Linked DNA regions of Prosthecomicrobium sp. N25. The protein of the gene in region 2 interacts with the protein of the main gene of each other region in a pairwise test. Links are inferred from orthologs where the notes say so. Each region holds a gene or a part of one and is shown on either strand. Other genes may lie near its edges.

Evidence for each region.
Region 1: the proteins of WBG79_RS26615 (region 2) and WBG79_RS09720 interact in binary tests that used the Escherichia coli proteins (3 or more experiments, as listed by UniProt). The link is inferred for Prosthecomicrobium sp. N25 from one-to-one orthologs.

Annotation. Positions count from the first base shown.
Region 1 is NZ_JBBCAT010000001.1:2,141,051-2,157,767, forward strand. What follows is about bases 8,398-11,318. They hold WBG79_RS09720 (ABC-F family ATP-binding cassette domain-containing protein), read left to right. Parts: upstream 8,398-8,869; coding sequence 8,870-10,768; downstream 10,769-11,318. Other genes in these bases: WBG79_RS09715 (cyclase family protein), read right to left, coding at 8,398-8,703. Outside these bases: WBG79_RS09665 (TetR/AcrR family transcriptional regulator), read left to right, coding at 49-663; WBG79_RS09670 (M15 family metallopeptidase), read left to right, coding at 660-1,415; WBG79_RS09675 (light-harvesting protein), read left to right, coding at 1,760-1,921; WBG79_RS09685 (PucC family protein), read left to right, coding at 2,436-3,875; WBG79_RS09690 (hypothetical protein), read left to right, coding at 3,880-4,476; WBG79_RS09695 (FecR family protein), read right to left, coding at 4,556-5,182; UDP-glucose 4-epimerase GalE, read right to left, coding at 5,394-6,383; WBG79_RS09705 (glutathione S-transferase family protein), read right to left, coding at 6,463-7,137; WBG79_RS09710 (hypothetical protein), read right to left, coding at 7,224-7,616; more of WBG79_RS09715, read right to left, coding at 7,882-8,397; WBG79_RS09725 (CHASE2 domain-containing protein), read right to left, coding at 11,470-13,554; WBG79_RS09730 (Crp/Fnr family transcriptional regulator), read right to left, coding at 13,551-14,291; WBG79_RS09735 (porin), read left to right, coding at 14,771-16,165. UniProt on the Escherichia coli protein: Genetic data indicate it may be involved in ribosome assembly or function.
Region 2 is NZ_JBBCAT010000006.1:181,498-194,127, reverse strand. What follows is about bases 8,280-11,788. They hold WBG79_RS26615 (2-oxoglutarate dehydrogenase E1 component), read right to left. Parts: upstream 11,447-11,788; coding sequence 8,480-11,446; downstream 8,280-8,479. Other genes in these bases: sucD (succinate--CoA ligase subunit alpha), read right to left, coding at 11,595-11,788; odhB (2-oxoglutarate dehydrogenase complex dihydrolipoyllysine-residue succinyltransferase), read right to left, coding at 8,280-8,407. Outside these bases: WBG79_RS26655 (primosomal protein N'), read right to left, coding at 1-1,889; WBG79_RS26650 (tyrosine recombinase XerC), read left to right, coding at 1,980-2,921; WBG79_RS26645 (TraB/GumN family protein), read left to right, coding at 2,940-3,947; WBG79_RS26640 (hypothetical protein), read left to right, coding at 4,067-4,237; WBG79_RS26635 (hypothetical protein), read left to right, coding at 4,389-4,859; lpdA (dihydrolipoyl dehydrogenase), read right to left, coding at 4,896-6,293; WBG79_RS26625 (SDR family oxidoreductase), read right to left, coding at 6,383-7,129; more of odhB, read right to left, coding at 7,163-8,279; more of sucD, read right to left, coding at 11,789-12,473; sucC (ADP-forming succinate--CoA ligase subunit beta), read right to left, coding at 12,563-12,630. UniProt on the Escherichia coli protein: E1 component of the 2-oxoglutarate dehydrogenase (OGDH) complex which catalyzes the decarboxylation of 2-oxoglutarate, the first step in the conversion of 2-oxoglutarate to succinyl-CoA and CO(2).

The DNA.
Region 1 (16,717 bases), on a different replicon or contig from region 2:
CTGAACAATGCTCATATGCTCCCTGGCGGGACAGCACGGGAGATCCGATTGCCGAGGCGCATGGAGAAGTCGCACGACGATCTTCGCCGGGACGCGGTCGCGGCGGCGCGCGCCGTCGTCGACGCCCATGGCGTCGGGGGCCTGACGGTGCGCCGGGTCTCAGAGGCGATCGGCTGCTCGGTGGGCACGATCTACAACCTGTTCGCCGATCTCGACGACCTGATCGTCCACGTGGCCTCCGGCATTCTCGACGACATGCACGAGGCGCTGTTCGGCCCCCCGGGCCCCGCCGACCCGGTCGAGCGCCTGCGCGACCTCGCCCAGCGCTACCTCGCCTTCGCGGTCGCCAACCCGCGGCTCTGGTCCATGCTCTTCGAATATTCGACCGCCGACGACCGCCCGCTGCCGGACTGGCACGTCGCCCGCATCGACCGGCTGGTCCGCGCCGTGCAGGAGACCGCCGCCGCGGCGATTCCCGGCGGCCCGGAGGACGTGAAGGCCTCGGTCGACGTGCTCTGGGCCTCCGTGCACGGCATCGCCGCCCTGGCGCTGCGCGGCAAGCTCGGCATCGTCACCGCCGATTCGGCCGGCAGCCTCGCCGACCGGCTGGTCGTCACCTTCCTGGCCGGCGCCCGGCAGGCGGCCGGGGCCCGCGTCCCGTGACGCGCCGGCCCGCCCGCGGCCTGCTGGCGCTGGCGGTCCTGGCGGTCGCGCTGCCCGGCCGGCCCGGCCCCGCCCGCGCCGCGGAAGGCCTGCCGGACGGCTTCGTGCGGCTCGCCGACGTCGACCCGACCATCCGCCAGGACATGCGCTACGCCGGACCCCGCAACTTCACGGGCCGTCCCGTGGCGGGCTACCGGCGGCCGGTCTGCATCCTGACGCGGCGGGCCGCCGAGGCGCTCGCCCGCGTTCAGGCCGAGCTCGCGCCCCGCGGACTCTCGCTCAAGGTCTACGACTGCTACCGGCCCGCCGCCGCCGTCGCCGACTTCCTGCGCTGGTCGCGCGAGCCCGACCTCTCCACCAAGGCCGAATACTACCCGCGCGAGGACAAGGGCCGCCTGTTCGCCCGCGGCTACATCGCCACCCGGTCCGGCCACTCCCGCGGCTCCACCGTGGACCTGACGATCGTCCCGCGCGACCCGACGCCGCAGGCCGGCACGCCCGGCGGGCCCTGCACCGCGCCGCCACCTGCCCGCGCCCCCGACGACGGCCTCGACATGGGCACCGCCTTCGACTGCTTCGACGACCGCGCGGCCACCGCCGCCCCAGTCCCGGCGGGCCCGCGCGCCAACCGCCTCCTCCTTTTCGACGCCATGCGCCGCGGCGGCTTCGCCAACTACGCGCGCGAGTGGTGGCACTACGGCCTGCTCGACGAGCCCTACCCGGACCGGACCTTCGACTTCCCCGTCGAGTGACGCCCGGGCGAGACGGGGATCACGCATTTTACCGGAACGGCTCCGCTCACGATTCCCATTGACGCCCGAATGTAAGAGACTTATGACATGACGGCGTGTCAGCATAAGTTGACAACGGCTTCCGAGTCCGGAATGCGGCAGTCCGCCGCGGCGTCTACCGTCGGGTTCTGGGCCCGCACGGCCGCCGCTTCTCGGGCCCTGCAGTCCCGTGCGAGCGCCTGGCGGGGGATGCGTCTCCGACGATCAACCGCCGACAAAGGGGTAGGCCCTCCTCGAGACCGGTGAGGACACTGGTGAATGGCGCGGACAACGGTTTCCGCGTCAATTTGGGGAGTATGGGAACCATGGACAGTCTGGACGATCCCAACAGAGTCTGGCCCACCGGCCTGACCATCAAGGAATCGGAGGCGCTGCACCAGCACGTGATCGACGGCGCGCGGATCTTCTTCGCGATCGCGCTCTTCGCCCACGTCCTGGCCTACGTCTACTCGCCTTGGCTGCATTGACGGAGCACCACCATGAACAACGGACGTATCTGGTGCGTCGTCAACCCGACGATCGGCCTCCCGGCCTTCCTCGGCAGCGTGGCGCTGATGGCCTTCACGGTCCACTTCGCGGTCCTGAACCACACCACGTGGTTCGGTGACTATTGGCAGGGCAAGGCCAAGAAGACGGCCGCCGCCGACGTCAAGTCGCCCGGCAGCGCGGTGGTGCAGGCGAACGACGGGACATCCTTCGTCGTGAGCGTGACCCCGACCGCCACTCCGGACGGCAACGGCGGCACCGCTTTCGTGGTCTCGGTCACCCCGCGGGCGGGCGCCCCGGTGGTGTCCAGCGCGGCGCCTCCGGGCACCGGCAAGCCGCCCCTCGAGGTGGCGGGCGTGGCGCGTCAGTTGAACTGACCAGCCAGCCGATGTCGTCCGGCCGGATGCTCCTCGCCTGAGCGCCGGCCGCGACCGGGCGGGGAGGCTTCGCGCCGCCCCGCCGTCATCTTCGCATGCCCTGCCGGGGATTGCGCTCATGAACCGCGTCAGCCAGCGCTACATGGCGGCCTGGGTCCGTCTCGGCCCGCGTTTCCTGCCCTTCGCCGATGCGGCGTCCCCCGACCTGCCGCTGTCGCGGCTGATCCGCCTGTCGCTCGTGCAGGTGGCGGTCGGCATGTCCCTGGTCCTGCTCGTCGGGACGCTCAACCGGGTCATGATCGTCGAGCTCGACATCCCGGCCTCGCTCGTTTCCACCATGATCGCCCTGCCGGTCCTCTTCGCGCCCTTCCGCGCGCTGATCGGCCATCGGTCGGACACCTACCGCTCCGTGCTCGGATGGCGGCGCGTGCCGTTCCTGTTCCGCGGCACCATGATCCAGTTCGGCGGCCTCGCCATCATGCCCTTCGCCATCCTGGTCCTGTCCGGCGGCGGCGAATCGGCGCGCTTCCCCGTCTGGATCGGGCATGTCGGCGCGGCCGTCGCCTTCCTGCTCGTCGGCGCCGGGATCCACACGACCCAGACCGTCGGCCTCGCGCTCGCCACCGACCTGTCGCGCCCAGAGCAGCGGCCGAACGTGGTCGGCCTCATGTACGTGATGCTCCTCCTCGGCTCCATCGCGAGCGCGCTCGCCTTCGGCTGGGCGCTGGAGGACTTCAGCCCCGGCCGCCTCGTCCAGGTCATCCAGGCATCGGCGGTCGTCACCATCGTGCTCAACGCCGTCGCCCTGTGGAAGCAGGAATCCCGTCGGCGCGGGGAGGCGGACCGGCCGTCCGACGAACCCGGCTTCTCCGACGCCCTGGCGCTCTACATGAACGCCGGCCAGGCCCTCCGCCGTCTTGTCGCCGTCGGCCTCGGCACCATGGCGTTCGGCATGCAGGACGTGCTCCTGGAGCCCTACGGGGCGACCGTGCTCGGCCAGTCCGTGAGCGAGACGACCCGGCTCACCGCGACGCTCGCCGCCGGCGGCCTCCTCGGCTTCAGCCTGGCGTCCCACGTGCTCTCGCGCGGCGCCGACCCGATCCGCATGGCCGCCTCGGGCGCCGCGGCCGGGGCACTCGCCTTCGCGGGCGTGATGGCGGCCGGCCCGGCCGGCTCGACCTGGCTCTTCGTCGCCAGCGTCGGCTTGATCGGCTTTGGCGGCGGCCTCTTCGGCCACGGCACGCTCACCGCCACCATGAACCTCGCCCCGCCTGCGCAGGCCGGCCTGGCGCTGGGCGCCTGGGGCGCCGTCCAGGCGACCGCCGCCGGCGTGGGAATCGCGGTCGGCGGGCTTCTGCGTGATCTTCTCGGCGCTCCCGCGCGTACCCTCTTCGGTCCGGCGGGGGATTTCACCGCCGTGTTCGCCCTGGAGTTCGCGCTCCTGGCGGCGACCCTCCTCATCATGCTGCCGCTCCTGCCGGGGTCCGCCACGGACCTGCGTCGGGGCGGCCCCGGGCGGCAGGGGCCCCGGTTCACGCCCCAGACCAGAACGGAGTAAGGCCATGGTCCAGACCCTCTGCCGCATGTACCCGACCAACGCCGAGGCGGAAGCCGCCTTCGCCGAGCTCGGCCGCTACACCGACTACGAGGACAAGTTCCTCTTCTCCGCGACCGACCCGGCCACCGGCTCGGCGCTGACCCGCGACGCCGTCGAGAAGGCCATGATGGGCGCCTTCATCCCGCGCGCCGAGGCGCAGGTCTACGCCGCCCGCGTCGCGGCCGGCCACAGCCTCGTGGCCGTGCATGCCCCCTTCGGCACCGCCCTGACGGCGACCACCATCCTGGACCGCCACGGCCCCATCGACTCGGGCATCCCCGCGCCGGCCTACGAGCCCTACCAGTACGATCCGCGCACGCCCTTCTCGAGCGTCCTGTGGCTGCCGACCCTGTCGAAGACCCGCCTGCCGTTCCAGAAGGTGACGGGCCTCCCGACCCTCACCGAGGGCCCCGCCCTGATGACGCGCCTGCTCGGCCCGCTGCTCACCGGCACCAAGGTCTTCACCACCTTCATGCCGATGCTGACGCGCGACCGCACCCCCTTCTCCAACCTCCTCAACCTGCCGACGCTCACCGAGAAGAAGTTCTTCGTCCGGCCATGAGCCGCCGCGGCGGCGCGTGCCGCGCCTCGTCCGGGGTTGCGGGGGAGGGGTGGGGGCTGGGACGAAACGCCGGGCCGCCTCAGGTCACCGACGCGATGGCCTCGCGGATGCGTGGGGCGCCCCAGGCCTTGACCTCGCTCGGGGGAGCGCCCGGGGAGGGGATATCGACGCCCTGACCCGATCCGAGGACCCGGCGCTGGCCGCCAGCCTCGACGGCGACCTCGCCGCGCTCGACGAAGACTCCGAAGACCCCCCGGCTCGGGCCTGCGAAGAAGCGGGTGCCGCGCACGGCGATCAGGCCGAATGTCGAGCGGATGCGGACGTCCGTCTTCGGCGCCGACTCCGGCCGGTCGAACAGCAGGGCACCCTGGCCGAGGTCGAGGACGCCGCCTCGCTCGGCGACGAACCGGTCGATGCGCAGCTTCGCCTCCGCGCCGAGCCGGACCGTCGTGGCGCTGCCGAGCTTCATGGAGACGCGGGCCTGGACGCCGGTGGACACAAGGTCTCCGTCGAACACGTCCGCGGCCTGCTCCAGACGGCGGCGTTCGGCCGCGAGCTCCGCGAAGGCGTCGCCGATCGCCTCCCCGACATGGCCGACCCGGAGCGCCGCCCGGGCCCGGCCAGCGGGTTGCACCAGCGCGACCGCGCCGGCCGCCAGGCCCGCGGCGGCGATGAAGAGGCTGCGGCGAGAAAATCCCGCGTCCATGGTCCTGTCGTCTCCGGGATACCCGACACACCCGACGTCGGGCGAAGTCTACACCCGATCGATGCCCGCCCGCATTCAAACCCGCGTCAGGCGCCCCGATCCGACGGCCGGCGCCGGAACTCGAGCCCGCGCTCCCGGTCGAGGTCGTCGATGACCATGTTCTGCAACTCCCAGCAGGGGCAGGCGGGCCGGGGCCCGGAAGACGACGGAGTCAGATCTGATTGCGCGTCTTCAGGTGCCGTTCCCAGGCGAGCGCATGGCCCACGATGGTGTCTAGGTCGTCCCATTGCGGCGTCCAGCCGAGCGTCTCGCGGACGCGGTCGGACTGGGCGACCACCTTCGGGCTGTCGCCCGGGCGGCGGGGGGCGTACCGGACCGGCAGCGTGACGCCGGCGACGCGCTCGACGGACTTCAGTACCTCCAGCACCGAGAAGCCCTTGGCGTAGCCGCAGTTGGCCACGAGGCTGGGATTGCCGGCCCTCAGGTGGTCGAGCGCCAGCGCATGCGCGGCGATGAGGTCGGACACGTGGATGTAGTCGCGCACCCCGGTGCCGTCCGGCGTGTCGTAGTCGGTGCCGAAGACCTGGATCTCCGGGCGGTCGCCGAGCGCGGTCTCGCAGGCGACCTTGATGAGGTGCGTGGCGCCCTTGGTCGACTGTCCGGTCCGCCCGCGCGGGTCCGCGCCGGCGACGTTGAAGTAGCGCAGCGCCGCGTAGCGGAAGTCGTGCGCCTTGGCGACGTCGGCGAGCATCATCTCGGTCATCAGCTTGGACGTGCCGTAGGGCGACAGCGGCTTCAGCGGCTCGTCCTCGGAGACCGGGATGCGCTCGGGATCCCCGTAGACGGCGGCCGTCGAGGAGAACACGAAATTGCGCACCCCGTTGCGGACCGCCGCGGCGATCAGGGCCCGACTCTTGACCGTGTTGTTCAGATAATAGGCGAGGGGATCGGCCACCGATTCCGGGACGATGATCGACCCGGCGAAGTGGATGACCGCATCGACGGCGTGCCGCGCCATCAACTCGTCGAGGAGCGCGTCGTCGGCGATGTCGCCCTGGACGAAGGTCGCCTCCGGGGCGACGGCCCAGCGGAAGCCCGTCCGGAGGCTGTCCAGCACCACCACGTCTTCGCCCCGGTCCACCAGGGCCCACACCATGTGGCTGCCGATATAGCCGGCCCCGCCCGTCACCAGTACCGCCATGAGTCCCGCCGTTCCTTCGTTCGCCCGGCAGACCATAGCCGACGACGGTTGCCGAAGCCCTAGCGCCGATCGCCGCCCGTCAGCGGCCCGCGCCGAGCCCGCAGGCCTCCTCGCAAGCGGCGTACCAGATCCGGACGGGATCGTCCGGCGCGAGGAGCTCGAGGCTGCTGACCGTCAGGGGCCAGTGCAGCGTCCCGCATACGGCGTAGTCGGCGTAGGTCGGCCCGGCGCCGCCGATGAACGGCTGGCTGCGCAGCATGAGCCGGAGCGGCAGGAGGGCTTCCCGGAACGCCGGGATGCGCGCCTCCCGGTCGGCGCAGACCGCCTCCAGGCTGCGGCCGAACCGGGCCTCACGGCTCGCGCGGAAGTAGGCCTGGTCCTCCGGCGCCAGGAGGGCGTGGATGTCCGTCAGCACGATGGGCGAGATCTGGGGCAGCAGCGCGTTGGCCCAGGCCTCGACGAAACGCGCCGCCGATTGGCCCGCCGGGCCGCCGAAGAGGCTCGGCCGGTCCGGATAGGCCTCTTCCAGATACTCGGCGATCGCCCAGCTGTCGCGCACGAGCCGCCCCCCGTCGTCGATGACCGGGACCGTCTTCTGGCCGCCCCCCGCGATGCGGGGAATGGCCGTGAACGGCGTCGGCACGGTCTCGACCGGAAGCCCCTTGTGGGCGAGGGCGAGCCGGATCCGACGGCAGTAGGGGCTCAGCCGGCGGTCGTCGGCCGTGCAGAGGTCGTAGAGAACGACGGGCTTCATGGCGTGGCGGCCGGCTCCTGTGGCGGGGGCGCCATGAGGCACGCTCCGCGCCCGCCGGGCAACCTCCGGCCGCGGGATGCTGCCCGTCAGGTGCGGATGCGGCCCTTCTCGGTCCAGACCACCTTGCCGGTCTCGTCGACGAAGAAGACCAGCACCGATGTGGCGTCGGGCCGGGCGGGCACCTCCAGGCTGGCCCGGACCGGCGGCACCGGCCCCGTGCAGGGCTCGCCCGAGCGGTCCAGCGACACGGTCACCGCGACCGTGCCGGCGCCGGTTCTGGCGCCCTCGGGCTTGCCCTCCCGGGCGGTGTCCACCGACCAGCAGGCCAGCGCCGGCTGGAAGACCGCGTCGACCGCGATGGTGTCGCCGGAGAGGCGCGCGTTGACGCCGGAGAGCTGCGCCTGCGGATGGTCGAAGGTGACGAAGCCGAGGGCGACGACGCCCGCGAGGACGACCCGGAGATCGAGGGAGCGGAACATGGGCAACGGTCCTTCATGAAATCCCGGCCGGAGCGGACGGGCGCGCATCCGCCGCTCCGGACAGGCTCGAGGTTGGATGTGGCATCGGGCGGAAATCGGGCCCGATCGGGGCCATTCGCTGGCCCCATCGGGACTGCCCCCGTTCAAAAAGCCTCAACCTTGACAGACCGTTAACATCCACCGCCGTCCACAGGCGGGGCGGACCGGGTCCGACGCCCGGATCCGGTCCCTCTGCCGGCCCCCCGACCCCGCCGGCGCCCTCGGTTCACACCAGCGCCAGGATGCGGCTCGGGCCGCCGGTGGCGTCGCGGATCTTCGGCTGGCCGATCACGATCGTCGCCCCGACCGGCGGGACCGCGCCGAGGTTGGCTACGCATTCAAGGCCGAAGCGGCCGGACGGCAGCCACATGTAGTGGACCTTGAAGTCCTTCGAGGGGCCATGGTCGAGCGAGGCGGAATCGACCGCCAGGCCGCGCACGCTGCGGGTCTTCATGAGGTACTCGGCCGCCTCGGCCGAGAAGCCGGGGAAGTGCAGCACGCCGTTCGCGTCCTTGCCCATGAACTTGGCCGTGGTGACGTGCTTGTCCCAGCCGGAGTTCATGGCGACCACAGCGCCGTCGGGGATCTTGCCGTTCTTGCCCTCCCAGGCCTCGATGTCCGCGACGGTCACCTGGGCGTCCACGTCCTTCTCCGCCTTGGCGGCGATGTCGACGACGGCGAGCGGGGCGACCAGGGCATCCGCCGCGATCTTGTCGATCGTGGCCCCGGCCTCGGAGAAGTGGATCGGGGCGTCCATGTGGGTGCCGGCATGCTCGATGATGCGCCACCAGTAGAGATTGAAGCCGTCCTTCTTGAAGTCGAACTGCTTCTGCATCTCGATTCCCGGTACGCCGAAGAAGGTCGGGAACTCCGGGCTCATCGTGTGGGTGAGATCGACCACCTTGGAGAAGCTGCGCGCCTGAGCGGCGGCGACGCCGGGCAGCGCCGTGGCGGCGAAGCCGGCCGCGGTGGCGGCGGTGGCACCCCTGAACAGGCCGCGGCGGGTCAGTCGCTTGAGGACCGCTTCCTCGCATCCGGGAACACACATCTCGTCTTCTCCCTGCGCTGTTTCTTCGGGCCGTCCCGGCCCCGTCCGGAGAGTAAGGCGGCGGTGCGGGCCCGGTCACCCCGTTACGATGTAACAGTCACGCCCAGCCCCGAGCGGCGCCGCCCTCTCGACGCGGACCGGTTCCGCGGCTAAGTCCCTTGGCGCCATGATCACCGTCTCGGACCTCACCTACCGCATCGCGGGCCGCACCCTCCTGGAGCAGGCCTCCGTCACCATTCCGGCGGGCGCCAAGGCCGGGCTCGTCGGCAAGAACGGAACCGGCAAGACGACGCTCTTCAAGCTCGTCACCGGCGACATCGCCGCCGAGAGCGGGTCGATCGCGGTCCCGCGCGGGGCCCGCATCGGCGGCGTGGCGCAGGAGGCGCCGGGCAGCGCGATCGCGCTGATCGACTTCGTGCTCGCCGCCGACACCGAGCGCGCCGCGCTGCTGGCCGAAGCCGAGACCGCCACGGACCCGCACCGCATCGCCGAGATCCATACCCGCCTCGCCGACATCCGCGCCCATTCGGCCGAGGCGCGCGCGGCGACGATCCTCGCCGGCCTCGGCTTCGACCACGAGGCCCAGCGCCGGCCCTGCTCGGACTTCTCGGGCGGCTGGCGCATGCGGGTGGCGCTGGCGGCCGTCCTCTTCGCCGAGCCGGACCTGCTCCTCCTCGACGAGCCGACCAACTACCTCGACCTCGAGGGCACGCTCTGGCTGGAGACCTATCTCGCCCGCTATCCCCACACCGTCATCGTCATCAGCCACGACCGCGACCTGCTCAACAACGCGGTCGAGATGATCGTGCACCTCGACCAGGGCAAGCTCGTCGCCTACCGGGGCGGTTACGACAGCTTCGAGCGGCAGCGCCGGGAGAAGATGATCCTGACGCAGAAGATGCGCGAGAAGCAGGAGGCGCAGCGGGCGCACATGCAGGCCTTCATCGACCGCTTCAAGGCCAAGGCGACGAAGGCGCGCCAGGCCCAGAGCCGGATGAAGGCGCTCGCCCGGATGGAGCCGATCGCCGCGCTCGCCGCCGACGAGGTGATGCCCTTCTCGTTCCAGGCCCCGGCCGGCCGCCTCGCGCCGCCGATCCTCGCGCTCGACAAGGTCGCCGTCGGCTACGAACCGGGCAAGCCGATCCTGCGCAACATCTCGCTCCGGATCGACACCGAGGACCGGATCGGCCTGCTGGGGGCGAACGGCAACGGCAAGTCCACCTTCGCCAAGCTGCTGGCCGGCCGGCTCCCGGCCATGCAGGGCGAGGTCAAGCGGGCCAACAAGCTCGGCATCGGCTTCTTCGCCCAGCACCAGCTCGACGACCTCCTGCCGGGGGAGAGTCCGGTCCAGCATGTCTGGCCGCTGATGAAGGGCGAGCCCGAGGCGAAGGTCCGGTCGCGCGTCGCCCAGATGGGCCTGCCGACGAGCCGCATGGACACCCCCGCCAAGGACCTCTCGGGCGGCGAGAAGGCACGGCTCCTCATGGGCCTCGCCACCTTCGCGGGCCCGAACCTGATGATCCTCGACGAGCCGACCAACCACCTCGACATCGACAGCCGCGAGGCCCTGGTCCAGGCGCTCGCCGAATACGACGGCGCCGTCATCCTGATCAGTCACGACCGCCATCTGGTCGAGGCGACCGTCGACCGCCTTCTGCTCGTCGCGGACGGCACGGTCTCGTCCTTCGACGGCGACATGGACGACTACAAGAAGCTGATCCTGGAGCGCGCCAACCGCGAGGGCCGCACCGACCGGGACACCGAGACCCCGAAAACCTCGGCGCAGGACCGCCGCCGCCTCGCCGCGCAGATCCGCGAGCAACTCGCGCCGCTGCGCAAGGAGATCCGCGCCGCCGAGACCCGGCTCGAAAAGCTGCAGGCCGACCTCGCCCGCCTCGACCGCGACCTCGCCGACCCGGCCCTCTTCACCCGCGACCCGGCGAAGGGCACCCGCCTCTCCAAGGAGCGGGCCGACACGGAACGGGCCATCGCCGCGGTCGAGGAGCGCTGGCTCGCCCTCTCCTCCGAATACGAGGACGCCGAGAAGGCCGCCGCCGAGGGCTGAGCCGCCCCTCTGTCCAGGGCGTTGCCGCCCTCCGTCGGGGTGCTGCCCCTCATGGGCGGGCAAGTGATGTCCCGGCATCCGCATTCCCGGACAAGGCGCGGCACGCGCCGCAGATCCGGGACCCAGCGCGACCCCCGATCCGCAGCACTGCGGCGGGTGGAGGGCATTGGACCCCGGCCCTCCGCTGCGCTCCGGCCGGGGATGCGGGGAGAGGGGGTGCCCCAAGGTCGGGGGATCTTGCGAACCCCACCCCTCCATCCGCATTCCCGGACAAGGCGCGGCACGCGCCGCAGATCCGGGACCCAGCGCGAGCCCCGATCCGCAGAGCTGCGGCCAGTGGAGAGCGCTGGACCCCGGCCCTTCGCTACGCCCCGGCCGGGGATGCGGGGGAAAGGGTGTGCCCCAAGGTCGGGGGATCTTGCGAACCCCCACCCCTCCATCCGCATTCCCGGACAAGGCGCGGCACGCGCCGCAGATCCGGGACCCAGCGCGGGCCGCCATCCGCAGCGCTGCGGCCGGTGGAAGGCGCTGGACCCCGGCCCTTCGCTCCGCTCCGGCCGGGGATGCGATCGGGGAAGGGGCCCGGACGTCGGAAGCAGCCGGCCGCTCCCGCACCGCGACCGGCGCCACCGCCTCCGCCATGCGGTTGGACCACTAGGCCCCTAGGAACCCGTATTCCATGGAGCCCCCGGAACCCGCGTTCACGCCTCCGCCGACAGCCGCTCCGCGACCGGGTCGCCCGGGAGCTTCGAGGCGAGTGCCGCGAAGGCCTTGCGCCCGGCCGGCGGGTCTTCCGCCATGAGCGCCGCCGCCGTCTCCCACGCCTCGGCGATCGCGGGCTCGACCGGATGGGGCCAGGGCTCGACCACGACGGTGTCCGACCCGCGTCCGCGCAGCCGGATGGTGCCGAGGCTGCGGAACGCGATTCCGGGCACGCGCGCCCGGGTGCCCGGCCCGACCGCGATCGCCGAGCCGAACAGCTTGTTGGACGCCTCCAGCCGCGCGGCGGAGTTCACCGCGTCGCCATGTGCCGTGTAATCGAGCTTCCGCCCGCCCCCGACGTCGCCGACGATCGCCCGGCCGGTCTCGATGCCGACCCGCGTCCGGCCGAGCCCGAGCGCCCGCGCCTCCGCACCCTGGCGGAACGCCTCCGCGAAGGCGACGACCGCGAGCCCCGCCTCGACGGCGCGGCGGGCATGGTCCGGCACATCCAGGGGTGCGTTGAAGAAGGCGTGCACCGCGTCGCCGACCACCTTGTCGATGGTGGCCCCGTGGTCGACCAGGATTCCGATCAGCCCCTCGAAGTAGCGGTCGAGCAGGGCGACCAGCACCGCCGGCTCGGCCCGCTCCGTCATGCTCGTGAAGCCCTCGATGTCGGTGAAGAGCGTGGTGATCTCCCGGATCTCGCCCTCGAGCCGGACGAGGCCCGGGTTCTCGACGATGCGGCGGACCACATCCGGGGCGAGATGCTGTTCGAACCGCCGCCGCAGCGCCGCCTCCCGCCGCCTCGTCGCCGCGAAGGCCGCCAGCGCGGTGGTCGCGAAGGTCGCCGCCGCCACGAGCGCCGGGGTCGCCGGATCGAGGATCGTGTCGGCCGCCAGCGTCGCCGCCGCTGCCGTTCCCGACCAGGCCGCCGTCACGAGCCCCGTGGCGAGAAGGCCGCCCGCGGGGCCGAGCCGCAGCGCCGCCGCGAGCGCCGCGAGGCCCAGGACACCTGCCGCGAGCCGCTCGGCGAGCGCCGCCCAGGCCGGCCGGACGGGCGACCGCCCGTCCAGGATCTGCCCGGCCGCCTCCGCCTGGATCCTGACCGACGGCGCGAGCGGGTCCGCCACCGTCGCCCGGAGCCCGCCCGCCTCCGGCGCGCTCGACCCCACGAAGACGATCCGGCCCGCCAGGCCCGCCCCGTCGAACCCGTCCGCCAGCACGCGCGCCGCCGGCACGACCCTGCCGGCCCAGGCCGCGCCCGAAGCCGGCCGCAGCCGCATCGTGGCGTCCGCCCCGAGCCGGACCGGCCGGTCGCCGATGGTCAGCGTCGGCGGCGCGGGCGCGAGCATGAAGAGCCCGGCCCCGAGCCCCGCCCGCACCGCCTCCGCGGCGAGCCCCGCATAGGGCCGCCCGTCCGCCAGCGCGAGCATCGGCACGGACCGGACCGTGCCGTCCGAGCCGGCCGGCAGGGACAGAACCCCGACCGCGCGCACCGCGCCCGCCACGCCCGGCGGCGGCGAGAGCGCCCCCGGCGCGGCCCAGGGATCGAGCGCCGCCGGCCCGCCCGTGACGGCGATCGACGCCGGGGGCGGCAGGTCCGCGCCCGGCTCCGGCGCCAGCACCAGGCCCGCGACGGTCGGCGCGAGCGCCGCCGCGGCCGCCAGCCGCTCGTCCGCGTCCGGGACCTCCCGGCCGAGATCGGCGAGCTCGGGCCGTCCCAGGCGCTCCGCGAGCAGCCGGCCGGCGGATCGGACGGAGAGCCGGTCCGGCCCGTCGAGGAGCACGTCCAGCGCCACCGCCGCCGGCTTGGCCGCCGCGATCCGCTCCAGGAGCGCGGCCAAACGCTCCCGCGGCCACGGCCAGGGTCCGAGCGCCGCGAGGCTGTCCCGGTCGATGTCGACGATCCGCACCCGGTCGTCCGCCGGCTGCCGGGGAAAGGCCGCGAACAGCGCGTCGACGGCCGCCTCGCCGAGCCGGTCGCCCGTCGCCCCCGGCGCAAGGCTCCAGGCCCCGAGCGCGAGGGCGAGGACGGCGAACCCGGCCGCCGCCGCGCCGGGCCGCCGGATCCGGGCGAGCCTCACGAGCCGCCCTCGGGCTCCTCGGCGACCGCCGTGAGCCGGTCGAGCCGGCAGACGAGGTCCGCCCCCTTGCGCTGGATGGCACCCGCCTCCTGCATGGCGAGGAGCGCCCGGTTCACCTTCGGCCGGCTCGCCCCGACGATGTCGGCGAGGTCGCTCTGGCTGAGGTCGAGGTGGAGGCGGACGCTCGCCCCCGCGTTCGGGTCGACCTGGCGGGCGAGGGAGAGCAGCAGCCGGGCGAGCCGGGCCTCGATCCGGTGCAGCGCGATCGATTCGAGTTGGTCCGTCGTGTCCCTGAGGCGGCGGCACAGCATGGCGACCACCGCCCGCGAGAGGGCGGGCGAGGCCTCCATCAGCCGGCCGAACTCCGCCCGCGACAGGATCTGAGCGGCAACGTCCGTCATCGCCGAGGCGTCCGCGGTTCGCGCCCCGCCGTCGAGGAGCGCGATCTCGCCCACGAGCGTGCCGGGCCCGGCGATCCGGAGCGAAAGTTCGCGGCCCTCGCCGGACATCACCGAAATCCGCACGCGCCCCTCCTCGACGAGCAGCGCGAAGTCGCCCGGGTCCCCGCGCGAGAAGATCAGCGTCCCGGCCGGATAGCGGCGTGACTTCAGGGCCCGCGCGACCCGCCCCAGGTCCTCCGCGCCGAGCCCCGCGAAGGGCTCCGCCTGCGCCAGCAGCCCCGCCGTCCCCTGCCGTCCCGCCCCCGCCGCAGGGGGCCCCCCGCCGTCGTGATCCATCGCCCCGTCCTCCGCCGAGGCGCCGAGCATAGCGCCCCCGGCCGAATCGAAAAACGCCAGATCCGACCCGGATTTACCCATCGTGAACCATGGTGCGCCGCGGCCGGCTGGCTGCCCGACCGGTCCACGGCTGCGAGGGAGCGCGGGCCGACCTATCAATTCACATAACAGCATGTAATTAAATAACAGGTCTGAGAAAAGCCTTAGTGTAGGATTCACATAAGAAATAACAGTGTGAGAAATGATCGAAACAAACATATGACATGCAGAATACGTTATGTAAATCGTGGCGTCTTTGCAACGTAAGCTCCGCAAATCTATTCGAGCGGCCGCTCAGATCGACTCAGGACTTCATTTCGGGAGCTTCACGGGTATGGTCGTGTCGATCGGTGACGCAAGGTAAGCCGGCCGCGAGGTCGATGCCTTCAATCGGGTCAGGATTGGTCGCCGGCAGTCACGAACCAACAGGGGGTTCACCAATGAAGTTCAAGTACGCCACCATGGCTGCGGCCATGCTCGCCGCGACGGGGGCCTCGGCCGCCGATCTCGGCCGGCCGGCTCCGGCTGCCGTGGACTACGTCAAGGTCTGCGACGCCTACGGCACCGGCTTCTTCTACATCCCGGGCACCGAGACCTGCCTCAAGATCGACGGCTACGTCCGCGCCGACTACCGCTACCAGAGCACGACGCCGTACCTGATCAAGAGGGCTGGCGGTGCGGTCACCAACCGCTACTACTTCGGTGGTTTCGGTGCGACTCCGACCGCCACGACCCGCAACCGCAACGACATCTTCACCCGCGCTCGTGCGCTGTTGCACTTCGACGCCCGCACCAACACCGAGTTCGGTCTGCTGCGGTCCTACGCCGAGGTGTTCTTTACCACGAACAGCGGCGACAACGGCGGCGTCGCGACGTCCCTCGATCAGGCCTTTATTCAGTTCGGCGGCCTGACCGCCGGTCGTGCCCAGTCGTTCTTCGACTTCATCACCGGCTACGCCTACGGCATGCACTACCATGAGACCTGGCCGGACTCGAAGACCAACCTGCTCGCCTACACCTTCTCCTTCGGCAACGGCGTGTCCGCGTCGCTGTCGCTCGAAGATCCGTCGACGAGCGGCCGTCGTCGCGGCACTGCCAACTTCGGCACACCCGTCCCCGCGTTCACTCGCAACACGATCGGCGGAGCCGGTGTCCTCGCTCCCTTCTTCTCGACCTACGACTTCGGCTACCAGGGCGTGAAGGTTCCGGACGTCGTCGGCCAGCTGGCGATCGCCCAGGCCTGGGGCAAGGCGCAGCTCAGCGTCGCCGCCCACCACGTCTACGGCACCGGCACCGCCGTCGGCGGCCCGGCGGCCGCCCCGGTCTTCGGCACCGTCTACAACAAGGACGATTGGGGATACGCGGTCGGCGCTGGCGTCGAAGTGAACCTGCCCATGATCGCGCCCGGCGACAAGATCTTCGCCGAGGCGTTCTACGGCAAGGGCGCGATGAGCTACGTCTGCGTCAACTGCTTCAACGCCTACGGTCACCTGGGCGCCGACGCCGTGATCGGCACCCGCGGCAAGCTCGGCCTGACCGAGGCCTGGTCGCTCAGCGGCGGTTTCTACCACGCCTTCTCGGCTCAGTGGGACTTCTCGGTCAGCGGCGGCTATGCCGCTGTCGACGGCCTCGGCGCCAACGACTACGACCAGTACGAAGTCGCCGGCACCCTGCGCTGGAAGCCGGTCGCCGGTCTCCAGATCGGCGCCACCGCCGAATACCGGAACCTCGAGTTCTCGAACGCCACCCGCGCCTACTACAGCGCGCCGGGCGTCGCTGCGCTCAAGAACAACGACTCCTACGTGTTCGGCCTCCGCGTCCAGCGGAACTTCTGATCCACCGAAGGATCGTTCTCGATCAAGGGCCCGGCGGGAAACCGCCGGGCCTTCTTCGTTCGGTCTCACCCGAACCGATGGAGAGCGCGGCGCCGCCGGCCTCCCTTATGCGAGTCGGAGAGCATTCGGGCCATCGAATCCCCGCGGTGCCCCGATCCCCCGCACGTCCCGCGACATCCCCGCGCCGGTCGCCGCCAGGCCACCGGCCGACTCGATTCCCGCAGGACGGACCCGCTCGCGGCCGATTCGTGCGCCGCGCGGGTCTCCCGGCGGCCCTCGGCAAGCCCCGGGCGCGCCATCGGGCCGCCAGCGGGCGGCACGCCGCGGCACCGGGCCGATGCCCCGGGCCGGCGCCCTCGTTAATCCTGTCAGGCGCCTGCAAGGGTGTCGGGCCCTGCCGTCCGGCCCGGCTCCGGCCGCCCTTCACAAGGCGGTGAAGTGTCGGAAATCGGGCACTTTTCCGGCCTCTTGCCGAAGTTCAGGGCCCCCTCTCGCCACCACCCCGAGGCGCCCGGGCCTCCCCTTCGGACAGGGTTAACGGCCACGCTCCCG
Region 2 (12,630 bases):
GTCCGGTAGAAGCGTTCGCGGTCGCCGGAGACGATCGCGCGCAGAACCGGGTGCTCGGGGGCGTGGGTCTGCAGGTAGCCGTGCGCCTCGCCGCCGGCGCGGCCGGCGCGGCCGGTCACCTGCTGGAGCAGCTGGAAGGTCTTCTCGGCCGCCCGCGGATCGCCGTGGGCGAGGCCGAGGTCGGCGTCGATCACGCCGACGACCGTCATGCGCGGGAAATTGTGCCCCTTGGCGACGAGCTGCGTGCCGATGACGATGTCGACGTCGCCGCGGGCGACCGCGGCGAGTTCGTCCTTGAGGCGGCCGGTGCCGCCGGGGAGGTCGGAGGAGAGCACGAGCCGGCGGGCCTCGGGGAAGAGCGCGGCGGCCTCCTCGGCGACGCGCTCCACGCCGGGCCCGCAGGCGGTGAGGCTGTCGAGGTCGCCGCAGGACGGGCAGGCCTCGGGCTTGCGGATGGTGTAGCCGCAATGATGGCAGGCGAGCACGCCGCGGAACCGGTGCTCGACGAGCCAGGTCGAGCAGTCGGGGCACTGGAAGCGGTGGCCGCAGCTCCGGCAGAGGGTCAGCGGCGCGTAGCCGCGGCGGTTCAGGAAGAGGAGCGCCTGCTCGCCCCGCCCGATCGCCTGGTTGACGGCCGCCTCGACCAGCGGTGCGACGGAGCGGCCGCGCGGCAGGCCGTTTCGCCTCAGGTCGACGGTGGTGATCTCGGGGAGTTGCGCGCCGCCGACGCGCGCCGGCAGGACCAGCCGGCGGTAGCGGCCGAGATCGGCGTTGACCCGGCTCTCGATCGAGGGGGTCGCGGAGGCGAGCACGACCGGGAAGCCGCCCAGGCGGCCGCGCACCACGGCCATGTCGCGGGCATGGTAGACGACGCCCTCGTCCTGCTTGTAGGCGCCGTCATGTTCCTCGTCGACGACCACCAGGCCGAGGTCGGGGTAGGGCAGGAACAGGGCGGAACGCGCGCCGATGACGGTGCGAATCTCGCCGGTCGCGACGCCGCGCCAGGTGCGGGCGCGCTGCCGGGCGCTGATCTCCGAGTGCCACTCGGCCGGTTTCGAGCCGAACCGGGCCTCGAAGCGGTCGATGAACTCGGCGGTCAGCGCGATCTCGGGCAGAAGCACGAGGGCCTGGCGGCCCCGTCGGACCGTCTCGGCGATCGCCTCGAAATAGACCTCGGTCTTGCCGGAGCCGGTGACGCCGTCGACCAGCAGGACCTTGAAGCCGCCGTCCCGGACCGCCTCGGTGAGGACGCCGGCGGCCTCGCGTTGGTCGGCGGAGAGTTCAAGCCGCGCGTAGTCGGGCTCCGGGATCTGCGCCGGCCGGCCCGGCATCAGGTCCACGGGTTCGAGGGTGCCGCAGGCGATCAGGCCGTCGACGACGGAGGCGGAGACGCCCGCGGAGGCGGCGAGGCCGACACGCGACCAGGCGAAGCCGCCCTCCAGGGCCTCGAGCACGCGGCGCCGGGCCGGCGTCAGGCGTTCGGGCGGCGGGCCCGCCAGGCGGACACCGCGGACCGGGGGCTCCGGCTCCAGCGCCTCGGGCGCGCGCAGCACCATGCGCAGGACCATGCCGCGCGGCATCATGTAGTAGTGCGCCACCCAGTCGACGAAGCGGCGCACGGTGGGGTCGAGGGGCGGGGCGTCGAAGACGCCGGCGATCGGCCGGAGCCGGTTGTGGCCGACGGGCTCCCCGCCCGGCTCGTCGTCCCAGACCGCGCCGATCACCTCGCGCGGCCCGAGCGGCACGGTGACGATCGAGCCGGGGCGCACCGTCATGCCGCGAGGCACCTTGTAGGAATAGGCCGTGCCGATCGCGACCGGCACCACAACCGGGACCACGTCGCGGTCCGGTCGGGCGGGGTCGGCGAAGAGGAGGTCGGTTTCGTCCATGGGGGCAGGGGGGCGATTCGGACGGGGCGGGAGCATGAGGGGAAGATAGGCGGTAATGGGCCGTTCATCACGTGCCCGGAAGATGCGGCCATGACCAGTCAGGCTCCTCTCCTCATCGCCGCGCCGGACCTCGCCGCCGCCGTCCAGGACTGGCTCCGCCACCTGGGGGCCGAGCGGCGCTATTCGCCCAAGACCCTGGAGGCCTACGAGCGCGACGCGCGCCAGTTCCTCTCCTTCCTGACCGGGCACCTGGGGGAGCCGCCCCGGATCGCCGCGCTCTCCGACCTCCGGCCCGCCGACGTCCGCGCCTTCCTGGCCCGCCGCCGGCACGAGGGACTCGAGGCGCGTTCGCTCGGCCGCGCGCTCGCGGGGGTCCGGTCCCTGGTGCGCTTCCTGGAGCGGCGGGACGGGGTCAACGCGGCGCCCTTCGCGGCCGTGCGCGCGCCAAAGCCGGGGAAGTCGCTCCCAAAGCCGCTGGAGGCCGGGCCGGCGCTCAGGCTCGTCGACGCCCGCGAGAGCCTCGCCGAGGAGCCCTGGGTGGCCGCGCGCGATGCCGCCGTTCTGGGCCTCCTCTACGGGGCGGGACTGCGCATCTCCGAGGCCCTGGCGCTGACGCGGGCCGCCGCGCCGATCGCCGCCGAGAGCCTGCGGGTGACGGGGAAGGGCGGCAAGACCCGGGTGGTCCCGATCCTGCCGGCGATCCGGCGGGGCGTGCTCGACTACCTGAAGCTCTGTCCCTGGCCGCTCGAGCCGGAGGGGCCGCTCTTCGTCGGCGTGAAGGGCGGACCCTTGTCGCCGCGGGTGGTGCAACTGGCCGTCGAGCGGCTGCGCGGGGCGCTCGGCCTGCCGGACAGCGCCACCCCGCACGCGCTCCGGCACTCCTTCGCGACCCACCTGCTGGCCGGCGGGGCGGACCTGCGCTCGATCCAGGAACTGCTCGGGCATGCCAGCCTGTCCACCACCCAGGTCTATACGGGGGTCGACACCGCGCGGCTGATCGAGATCTATCGCAAGACCCATCCCCGTGCCTGACCGTCCCGGAGGCGTCCCATGCGCGCCCTGCGCCTTCTTCCGCTGATCGTCGCCGCCCTCCTGTCGGCGCCGGCCGAGGCCGCCCCGCCGGTCTGCGGCGGGCGCGACTTGCTGGCCGAGATGAAGACCGCCGATCCGGTGCAGCATGCGGCGATCCTGGCGAGCGGCGCGGCGGTCGAGAACGGGGAGGCGGGCTTCTGGCGCATCGACCCGCCGAACGGGGCGGCCCCCTCGTGGCTGCTCGGCACCGCCCATCTGTCGGATCCGCGCATCCTCGACCTGCCGCCCGCCCGGGCCCGGGCGCTCGACGGGGCGCGGGTGGTGGCGCTCGAGAACACCAATGTGCTCGACCCGGCCTTGGCCCGGGCCGCCTATGGCGAGGGCCTCACGGCCATGGTCTACCAGGACGGCCGGACGCTCGCGGGCGTGATCGGGCCGGAGGCCTGGGCGGCCGTCAAGGCGGAGGTCGAGCGGCGCGGCATCCCGGGCTGGGCGGTGATGGGCTGGAAGCCCTGGATCCTCTCCTTCGGGCTCCTGATGTATCCGCCCTGCGAACTGCAGCGGTGGATCGCCGGGGTCGACTTCCTCGACATCGCCATCGGCAAGCGCGCGAAGGCGGCCGGCAAGCCGGTGGTCGACCTGGAAACCGTGATCGACCAGTTCCAGGCCATCGACGCGATGAGCGAGGCGGAGCAGATCGCCTTCCTGCGGGCGCTGGTCGCCGCGGGGCCGCGGCTCGAGGACCTGCAGGAGACGACCGTCGCGCTCTATCGGAGCGGCCGGGTCGGACTTTTGTGGGCGACGGCGGTCGCCCTGTTCAGGCCGCCCGAGGGCGGGTCGGGCTTCGCGGAGGGCCTGTTGCGCAACGCGTCCTTCCGCCGCAACCACGCGATGGCCGCGACCGCGCGTCCGCTGATCGACGGCGGCAACGCGTTCCTGGCGGTCGGGGCCCTGCACCTCGTCGGCGAGGAGGGCCTCGTCGCCCTGCTGCGCCGGTCGGGCTACCGGCTCACGGCGGTCCCGTGACGGCTGCCGGCGCAGACGTGATGAGCGGGCGGATGGCCAGGGCGGGGCGGATGATGCTAGGCTGACAACCGCGGGGTCGGCTTCCCCGATCCCGCGCCTTTCTGCGAGGAGAACGATCGATGATCCGGACAGCATCCGTCGTCGCTGCGGGCCTGGGGCTCGCGCTCTCCGCCTCGGCCGCCCTGGCCGATTGCGGGCACAACGTCAACGCCCAGTCGAAGCCCGCCCAGCCCATCACCACAGCCGAGGCCCCGCCTCCGGCTCAGGCACCGGCCACCGTGAAGAACTGAGCCCCCGGCCGGTCGCGAAAGGCGCCTCCGGGCGCCTTTTTCACGAAGGGGCGGCCGCATGAACCGAAACTGAACGCGCATTTCCCGGGGCATTCACGCAGCCCGGTCCACTCTCCCCGCCAACCGGACCTAAGAACCGGGGAGAGCCACGATGAGACGTCATGGGATCGGAGCCGCCGGCGTCGCCGCCGCAGGGTTCCTCGTTTTCACGCTGGGCCTGACGCCCGAGCGCGCCGGGTCGACCGACGCCGCCTGCGACGCGGCCCGATTCGCCGGGGCCTGGCGCAACGTGGCGCCGGTGGAGGGCAGCGACGTGATCGCGGCCGACATCCGCGTCGACTGCCGCGAGCAGGACGCCGGCAAGCCGAGGGCCGAGATCGCCCTCAGGGTGCGTTGCCTCCGCTACGAATGCGCCTGGCAGGCCATCCCCGCGGCCTGGACCGGGTCCCGGGCCGACCGGCTCGGGCTCGTCGCCGCCTACCGGGAGGACCGGGTCGAGCGGGCCATCACGGTGGAGGCGCCCGCGAACGGGCGCCTCAGACTCAGCGTCACCACCCGGTTCCTGCGCGTGCCGCTGGAACCGCGCCAGGTCACCTACGAGATGGAGCGGGTGGAGAACTGACCTCCGGCCGTGCCGCGGGGCGCACGCGCGCCCGCCTCACATGTGGATGGGGCGCTTGTCGACCGCCAGGGCCGCCTCTTTGACGGCCTCCGACATGGTCGGGTGGGCGTGGCAGGTGCGGGCGAGGTCCTCGGCGGAGCCGCCGAACTCCATCAGCACCGCCGCCTCGTGGATCATCTCGCCGGCGCCGGCCGCGATGATATGGACCCCCAGCACCCGGTCGGTCGCGGCGTCCGCGAGCACCTTGACGAAGCCGTCCGTATGGCGGGTCGACTTCGCGCGGCCGTTGGCGGTGAAGGGGAACTTGCCCGCCTTGTAGGCGATGCCGGCGGCCTTCAGCTCCTCCTCGGTGCGTCCCACGGAGGCGACCTCCGGCATGGTGTAGACCACGCCCGGGATGACGTCGTAGTTCACGTGGCCCGCCTGGCCGGCGAGGATCTCGGCGACCGCCACGCCCTCGTCCTCGGCCTTGTGGGCGAGCATGGGGCCCTTCACGACGTCGCCGAGGGCGTAGATGCCGGGCACGCTGGTGCGGAAGTGGGCGTCGATCTCGACCCGGCCGCGATTGTCCCTGGCGACGCCGACCTCCTCCAGGCCGAGGCCGGCCGTGTAGGGGACCCGGCCGATGGCGACCAGCACCACGTCGGCATCGATCGCCTGGGGCTCGCCGCCGGCCGCCGGCTCGACCGTCACCTTCAGGGAGTCGCCGGCCTTCTCGACCTTCGTCACCTTGGTTGACAGGCGGAAGGCGAACTTCTGCTTTTCGAGAAGGCGCTGGAACTGTTTGGCGACGTCGAGATCCATGCCGGGCAGGATGCGGTCGAGATACTCGACGACGGTCACCTCGGAGCCGAGGCGGCGCCAGACGGAGCCGAGCTCGAGGCCGATCACCCCGGCGCCGACGACGACGAGCCGGCCCGGGACCTTGTCGAGTTCCAGCGCGCCGGTGGAGGAGACGACCTGCTTCTCGTCGATCTCGATGCCGGGCAGCCGGGCGACGTCGGAACCGGTGGCGATCACGATCGCCTTGGTGTCCAGCACCTGCTTCGACCCGTCCTCGGCGGTGACCTCGACCTGGCCGGCCGAGACGATGCGTCCTGTGCCGTGGTGGGCCGTGATCTTGTTCTTCTTCATCAGGAAGTCGATGCCGGTGACGTTCGACCGCACCGTGTCCTCGCGGTGCTTCATCATCGCGGGCAGGTCGAGTTCCGGCGTTGCCTTGATGCCGAGCACCGCGAAGCCGTGGCCGGCCTCGTCGAACAGCTCGGAGGCGTGGAGCAGGGCCTTGGACGGGATGCAGCCGATGTTCAGGCAGGTGCCGCCGTGCGTCTTGCGCTTCTCGACGACCGCCACCTTGAGGCCGAGCTGGGCCGCACGGATCGCGCAGACGTAGCCACCCGGGCCGGTTCCGATGACGACGAGATCGTAGGCCATGACCTTCCTGCCTTTCGCACTGCTTCTGGCGCCCGTCTAGCGCGGCCTCGGCCGCGCCGTCGACCCGGCAATCCGTATATGGAGACCCGTCATCGGCCGCCGGTGACCGGCAGGACCGCACCGACCGAATAGCTCGCCTCGTCGGACAGGAGCCAGAGGATGGCGCGGGCGCATTCCTCGGCGGTTCCCTCGCGCTTCATCGGGATCGTGTCGCGGAGTTGGGCGATGCGGTCCGGGATGCCGCCGGAGGCGTGGATGTCGGTGTCGATCAGGCCCGGCCTGACGGCATTGACGCGGATGCCCTCCGCGGCCACCTCGCGGCCGAGGCCGAGCGTGAAGGTGTCGATGGCGCCCTTGGAGGCGGCATAGTCGGCGTACTGGCCGGGCGCGCCGAGCACGGCGGCGGCGGATGACAGGTTGACGATCGCGCCGCCCCTGCCGCCGTGACGGGTCGACAGGCGCTTCACGGCTTCCCGTGACGCGAGGATCGTGCCGATGACGTTGATGCGCATCATCCGTTCGAGGCGCGCGACCGACATCTCGTCGACCCGCGCCTGGAGGTCGAGCACCCCGGCGTTGTTGACGAGACCCGCGAGGGTGCCGAGCCGGTCGGCCGCGGCGAAGAGGGCCAGGACGTCGGCCTCGACGCCGATGTCGCTCCGGACCGCGACGGCGGTCCGCTCGGCCTTGGAAACGGCGTCGACGAGGGAGTCCGCGGCCGCCTTGTCGCTCACAAAGGAGAAGACGACGTCGTAGCCGCGCTCGGCCGCCAGGAGCACGGTGGCGCGTCCGATCCCGCGGCTCCCGCCGGTGACGACGAGAACCCGGTCAGACATGCGCGATCCCTCCCCGCCGATACAGGCCGGACATCAGATGTCCATCACCAGGCGCTGCGGATCCTCGATCATCTCCTTGACGCGCACCAGGAAGGTCACGGCCTCCTTGCCGTCGATGATGCGGTGGTCGTAGGAGAGGGCCAGGTACATCATGGGGCGGACGACGATCTGGCCGTTGCGGACGACCGGACGGTCCTCGATGCGATGCATGCCCAGGATGGCGGACTGGGGCGCGTTGAGGATCGGGGTCGACATCAGCGAGCCGTAGACGCCGCCGTTCGAGATCGTGAAGGTGCCGCCGGTCATGTCGTCGATCTTCAACTGCCCGTCGCGGGCGCGGCGGCCGAAGTCGCCGATAACCTTCTCGACGCCGGCGATCGACAGCCTGTCCGCGTCGCGCACGACCGGCACGACCAGGCCCTTGTCGGAGCCGACGGCGACGCCGATGTGGTAGTAGTTCTTGTAGATGACGTCCTGCCCGTCGATCTCGCCGTTGACGGCGGGGATCTCCTTCAGGGCCGCTACGCAGGCCTTGACGAAGAAGCCCATGAAGCCGACGCGCACGCCGTGCTTCTTCTCGAAGAGATCCTTATACTGGTTGCGGATCGCCATCAGGGACGACATGTCGACGTCGTTGAACGTCGTCAGAATGGCGGCGGTGTTCTGGGCGTCCTTCAGGCGGCGCGCGATCGTCTGGCGCAGCTTGGTCATGCGCACCCGTTCTTCGCGGGAGGCGTCGTCGGCAGCCGGGCTCGGGCGCGGGGCGGGCGGCGCCGCCGGGGCGGGGGCCGGGGCGGGTGCGGGCGCCTTCGCGGCGGTGTCGATCGCGGCGAGGACATCGCCCTTCAGCACCTGGCCGCGCTTGCCGGATCCTTCCGCCACCGCGACGCCGGTCTCGGCCATCAGCTTGGCGGCGGAGGGGGCCGGCGGCATGCCGCCGGAGGGCGCCGCCGCGGCGGGGGCGGGGGCGGGTGCCGGGGCCGGAGCCGCAGGGGCCGGGGCGGCCGCGGCCGCGGCCGCCGGGGAGGCTGTCCCGGCCGCGCCGGCCGCGATGGTGCCCAGGAGGGCGCCCACAGCGACGGTCTGGCCGGCCTCGGCGAGGATCGACTCGAGCGCGCCGGCCGCCGGCGACGGGACCTCGACCGTGACCTTGTCGGTCTCGAGCTCGACGAGCGGCTCGTCCGCCTTCACGGCCTCGCCGGGCTTCTTGAACCACTTGGCGACGGTCGCCTCGGTGACGGATTCCCCGAGCGTCGGAACCTTGATTTCGGTGGCCATGGTGTCGGTCTCTTGCTTTCGGGTCTTTTTCGGCCGGGCCGCACGGCGGCCGCCCGGCCCCGTTGGGAGGGATCAGTCGCCGAGGGCGTCGTTCAGGAAGGCCTGCATCTGCGCCATGTGCTTGGACATCAGGCCCGTGGCGGTGGCGGCGGAGGCCGGCCGTCCGGTGTAGCGCGGGCGGCGCGACTTGGCGTCGACCTGGGCCAGCACCCATTCCAGGTAGGGTTCGATGAAGAACCAGGCGCCCATGTTCTTGGGCTCCTCCTGGCACCACACGATCTCGGCCTGGCGGAAGCGGGTCAGCTCCTTGACGAGCGCCTTGAGGGGCACCGGGTAGAGCTGTTCGACGCGGAGCAGGTAGACGTCGTCGATGCCGCGCTTCTCGCGCTCCTCCAAAAGATCGTAGTAGACCTTGCCGGTGCACAGGACGACGCGCCGGATCCGGGCGTCCGGCACCAGCCGCGTGGCGGTCAGCTCCGGATTGGTCTCCGCGTAGTCGTAGAGCAGGCGGTGGAAGGAGGAGTCGGCGTCGAAGTCCGACAGCTTCGACACGCACTTCTTGTGCCTGAGCAGCGACTTCGGCGTCATCAGGATCAGCGGCTTGCGGAACTCGCGCTCGAGCTGCCGCCGCAGGACGTGGAAGAGGTTGGCCGGCGTCGAGGCGTAGCAGACCTGCATGTTGTCCTCGGCGCACATCTGCAGGAAGCGCTCGAGGCGCGCCGAGGAGTGCTCCGGCCCCTGCCCCTCGTAGCCGTGCGGCAGCAGGCAGACGAGGCCCGACATGCGCAGCCACTTGCGTTCGCCCGACGACAGGAACTGGTCGAACACCACCTGGGCGCCGTTGGCGAAGTCGCCGAACTGGGCCTCCCAGAGGGTCAGCGCATTCGGCTCGGCGAGCGAGTAGCCGTACTCGAAGCCGAGCACCGCCTCCTCGGAGAGCATCGAGTTGATGACCTCGTAGCGGGACTGGCCCTCCGCGAGGTTGTTCAGCGGGATGTAGCGGCTCTCGGTCTCCTGGTCGTAGAGGACCGAGTGGCGCTGCGAGAAGGTGCCGCGCTCGCAATCCTGGCCCGACAGGCGGACGGGGTGCCCCTCCAGCAGGAGGGTCGCGAAGGCGAGCGCCTCGGCGGTCGCCCAGTCGATGCCCTCGCCGGTCTCCATCATCTGGCGCCGGTTGTCGAGGAAGCGGCCGATCGTGCGGTGCAGGTTGAAGCCCTTGGGCACCTCGGTCATCTTCAGGCCGAGCCGCTTCAGCTCGGCCCTCGGGACGCCGGTCCTGCCGCGCCTCGCCTCGTCGGCCTCGCCGCCGGCGGCCTTCAGGCCGGCCCAGCGGCCGTCGAGCCAGTCGGCCTTGTTGGGCTTGTAGCCCTGGCCGGCCTCGTGCTCGCCGTCCAGATGCTTGCGCCAGTCGGCCGCCCACTCCTCGACCTCGCCGCGCGTCACGACGCCCTCGCCGACCAGCTTCTCCGAATAGATCTGCAGGGTCGTCGGGTGGTTGCGGATCTTCCGGTACATGATCGGCTGGGTGAAGCCCGGCTCGTCGCCCTCGTTATGGCCGTAGCGCCTGTAGCAGATCATGTCGATGACGACCGGCTTGTGGAACTTCTGCCGGAACTCGGTCGCCACCTTGGCGGCGAAGGTGACCGCTTCGGGGTCGTCGCCGTTCACGTGGAAGATCGGCGCCTCGATCATCTTGGCGACGTCGGACGGGTAGGGCGACGAGCGCGAGAAGCGCGGGTTGGTGGTGAAGCCGATCTGGTTGTTGATGATGAAGTGGATCGAGCCGGCGGTGCGGTGGCCGCGCAGCCCCGAGAGGCCTAGGCACTCGGCCACCACGCCCTGTCCCGCGAAGGCGGCGTCGCCGTGGATGAGGAGCGGCAGCACGCGGGCCCGCTGGTCGAGGGAGACGACGTCGCCGCGCGGCTTGTCGGCGAGCTGGTCCTGCTTGGCGCGCGCCTTGCCGAGCACCACCGGGTCGACGATCTCCAGGTGAGACGGGTTGGCGGTCAGCGACAGGTGCACCTTGTTGTTGTCGAACTCGCGGTCCGAGGAGGCGCCGAGGTGATACTTGACGTCGCCCGAGCCCTCGACCTCATCGGGAGCCGCAGAGCCTCCCTTGAACTCGTGGAAGATGATCCGGTGCGGCTTGCCCATGACGTTGGCGAGCACGTTCAGCCGGCCGCGATGCGCCATGCCGAGCACGATCTCACGCACGCCGAGATTGCCGCCGCGCTTGATGATCTGCTCGAGCGCCGGCACCAGGGCCTCGCCGCCGTCCAAGCCGAAGCGCTTGGTGCCGGTGTACTTGACGTCGATGAACTTCTCGAAGCCCTCGGCCTCGATCAGCTTCCTGAGGATCGCGCGCTTGCCCTCGGGGGTGAACGCGATGGTCTTGTCCGGCCCCTCGATGCGCGCCTGGATCCAGGCCTTCTCGGACGGATCCGAGATGTGCATGAACTCGATGCCGAGCGTGCCGCAATAGGTCCGGCGCAGAATGCCGATCATCTCGCGCACGGTCGCGAATTCGAGACCGAGTACCTTGTCGATGAAGATCTTGCGGTCGAGATCGGCCTCGGTGAAGCCGTAGGACGAGGGATGCAGCTCCTCGTGGTCCTTCTCGGCGGCGATCTCGAGGGGGTCCAGCCGAGCGTGCAGATGGCCGCGCATGCGATAGGCGCGGATCATCATGATGGCGCGGACGCTGTCGCGCGCGGAGGCCTGCAACTGCTCCTGGGTGATCTCGGCGCCCTTGGCCGAGGCCTTGCCCTTGAGCTTGTCGCCCATCTGCTTCTCGAGCCAGCCCCAGTCGGAATCGAGGGCGGACACGAGCTCGCCGTTCATCGGCCGCGGCCAGTCCTTGCGCTCCCAGCTGGCGCCCTTGGCGTTCTTGATGACCGCCTGCTTGTCGTCCTTCAGCTCCTCGAAGAAGTCCCGCCAGCCGGCGTCGACCGATGCCGGGTCCTGCTCGTAGCGCGCGTGCAGTTCCTCGATGTAGGCGGCGTTGCCGCCGTACAGGAATTCGAGAGCGGAATTCGCCATCGTCCGTCCCGGGCCCCTCGCGGGTCCCGCCTCTGCTGGAGGCCGCGCCCGTTCTTCGGGCGTCGGTCCTCGTGAAGTCTCGTCCCCCTCGCCGGCGCGCCGCCCGGAAGCCCGCGCGCCGTCTTGCCTCATCGTCGCCGCGTTCGGCTTATTTTCCGTTCAGGACGGCGACGAGCGTCTCGCCGAGCTTGGCCGGCGACGGCGACACGCGAATGCCGGCCGCCTCCATCGCCTTGATCTTGTCCTTGGCGCCGCCCTTGCCGCCCGAGATGATCGCGCCGGCATGGCCCATGCGGCGGCCGGGAGGGGCCGCGACGCCGGCGATGAAGCCGGCCATGGGCTTCTTGATCTTGTGCGACGCGATGAACTCCGCGGCCTCCTCCTCGGCCGAGCCGCCGATCTCGCCGATCATGATGATCGACTTGGTCTCCGGGTCCTTGAGGAACATGTCCAGGACGTCGATGAACTCGGTCCCCTTCACCGGGTCGCCGCCGATGCCGACCGCGGTGGTCTGGCCGAGGCCGACGTCGGTCGTCTGCTTGACCGCTTCGTATGTGAGCGTGCCGGAGCGCGACACGATGCCGACCGAGCCCTTCTTGAAGATGTGGCCCGGCATGATGCCGATCTTGCACTCGTTCGGGGTCAGGACGCCCGGGCAGTTCGGCCCGATCAGGCGCGACCGGGAGCCCTTCAGCGCCTTGCCGACCCGGACCATGTCCATCACCGGGATGCCCTCGGTGATGCAGACGATCAGCTCGATCTCGGCGTCGATGGCCTCCAGGATGGCGTCGGCCGCGAAGGGCGGCGGGACGTAGATCGCCGAAGCGGTCGCGCCGGTGGCCGCCTTCGCCTCGCCGACCGTGTCGAAGACCGGCAGGTTCAGGTGGGTCGTGCCGCCCTTGCCGGGCGTCACGCCGCCGACGACCTTGGTGCCGTAGGCGATCGCCTGTTCCGAATGGAAGGTCCCCTGGGCTCCGGTGAAGCCCTGGGTGATGACCTTGGTATCCTTGTTGACGAGTACGGACATGAGACGATGCCTCCGGGCGTCGTGCGTCGTTCAGTGCGGTTGAGGAACCGTCCCGCCTGCGGGTCGCGGCGGACGGATGGGGTCCGGAATCACCCCCGGACCGCCGCCACGATCTTCTTCGCCGCGTCGTCGAGGTCGTCGGCCGCGATCACGTTGA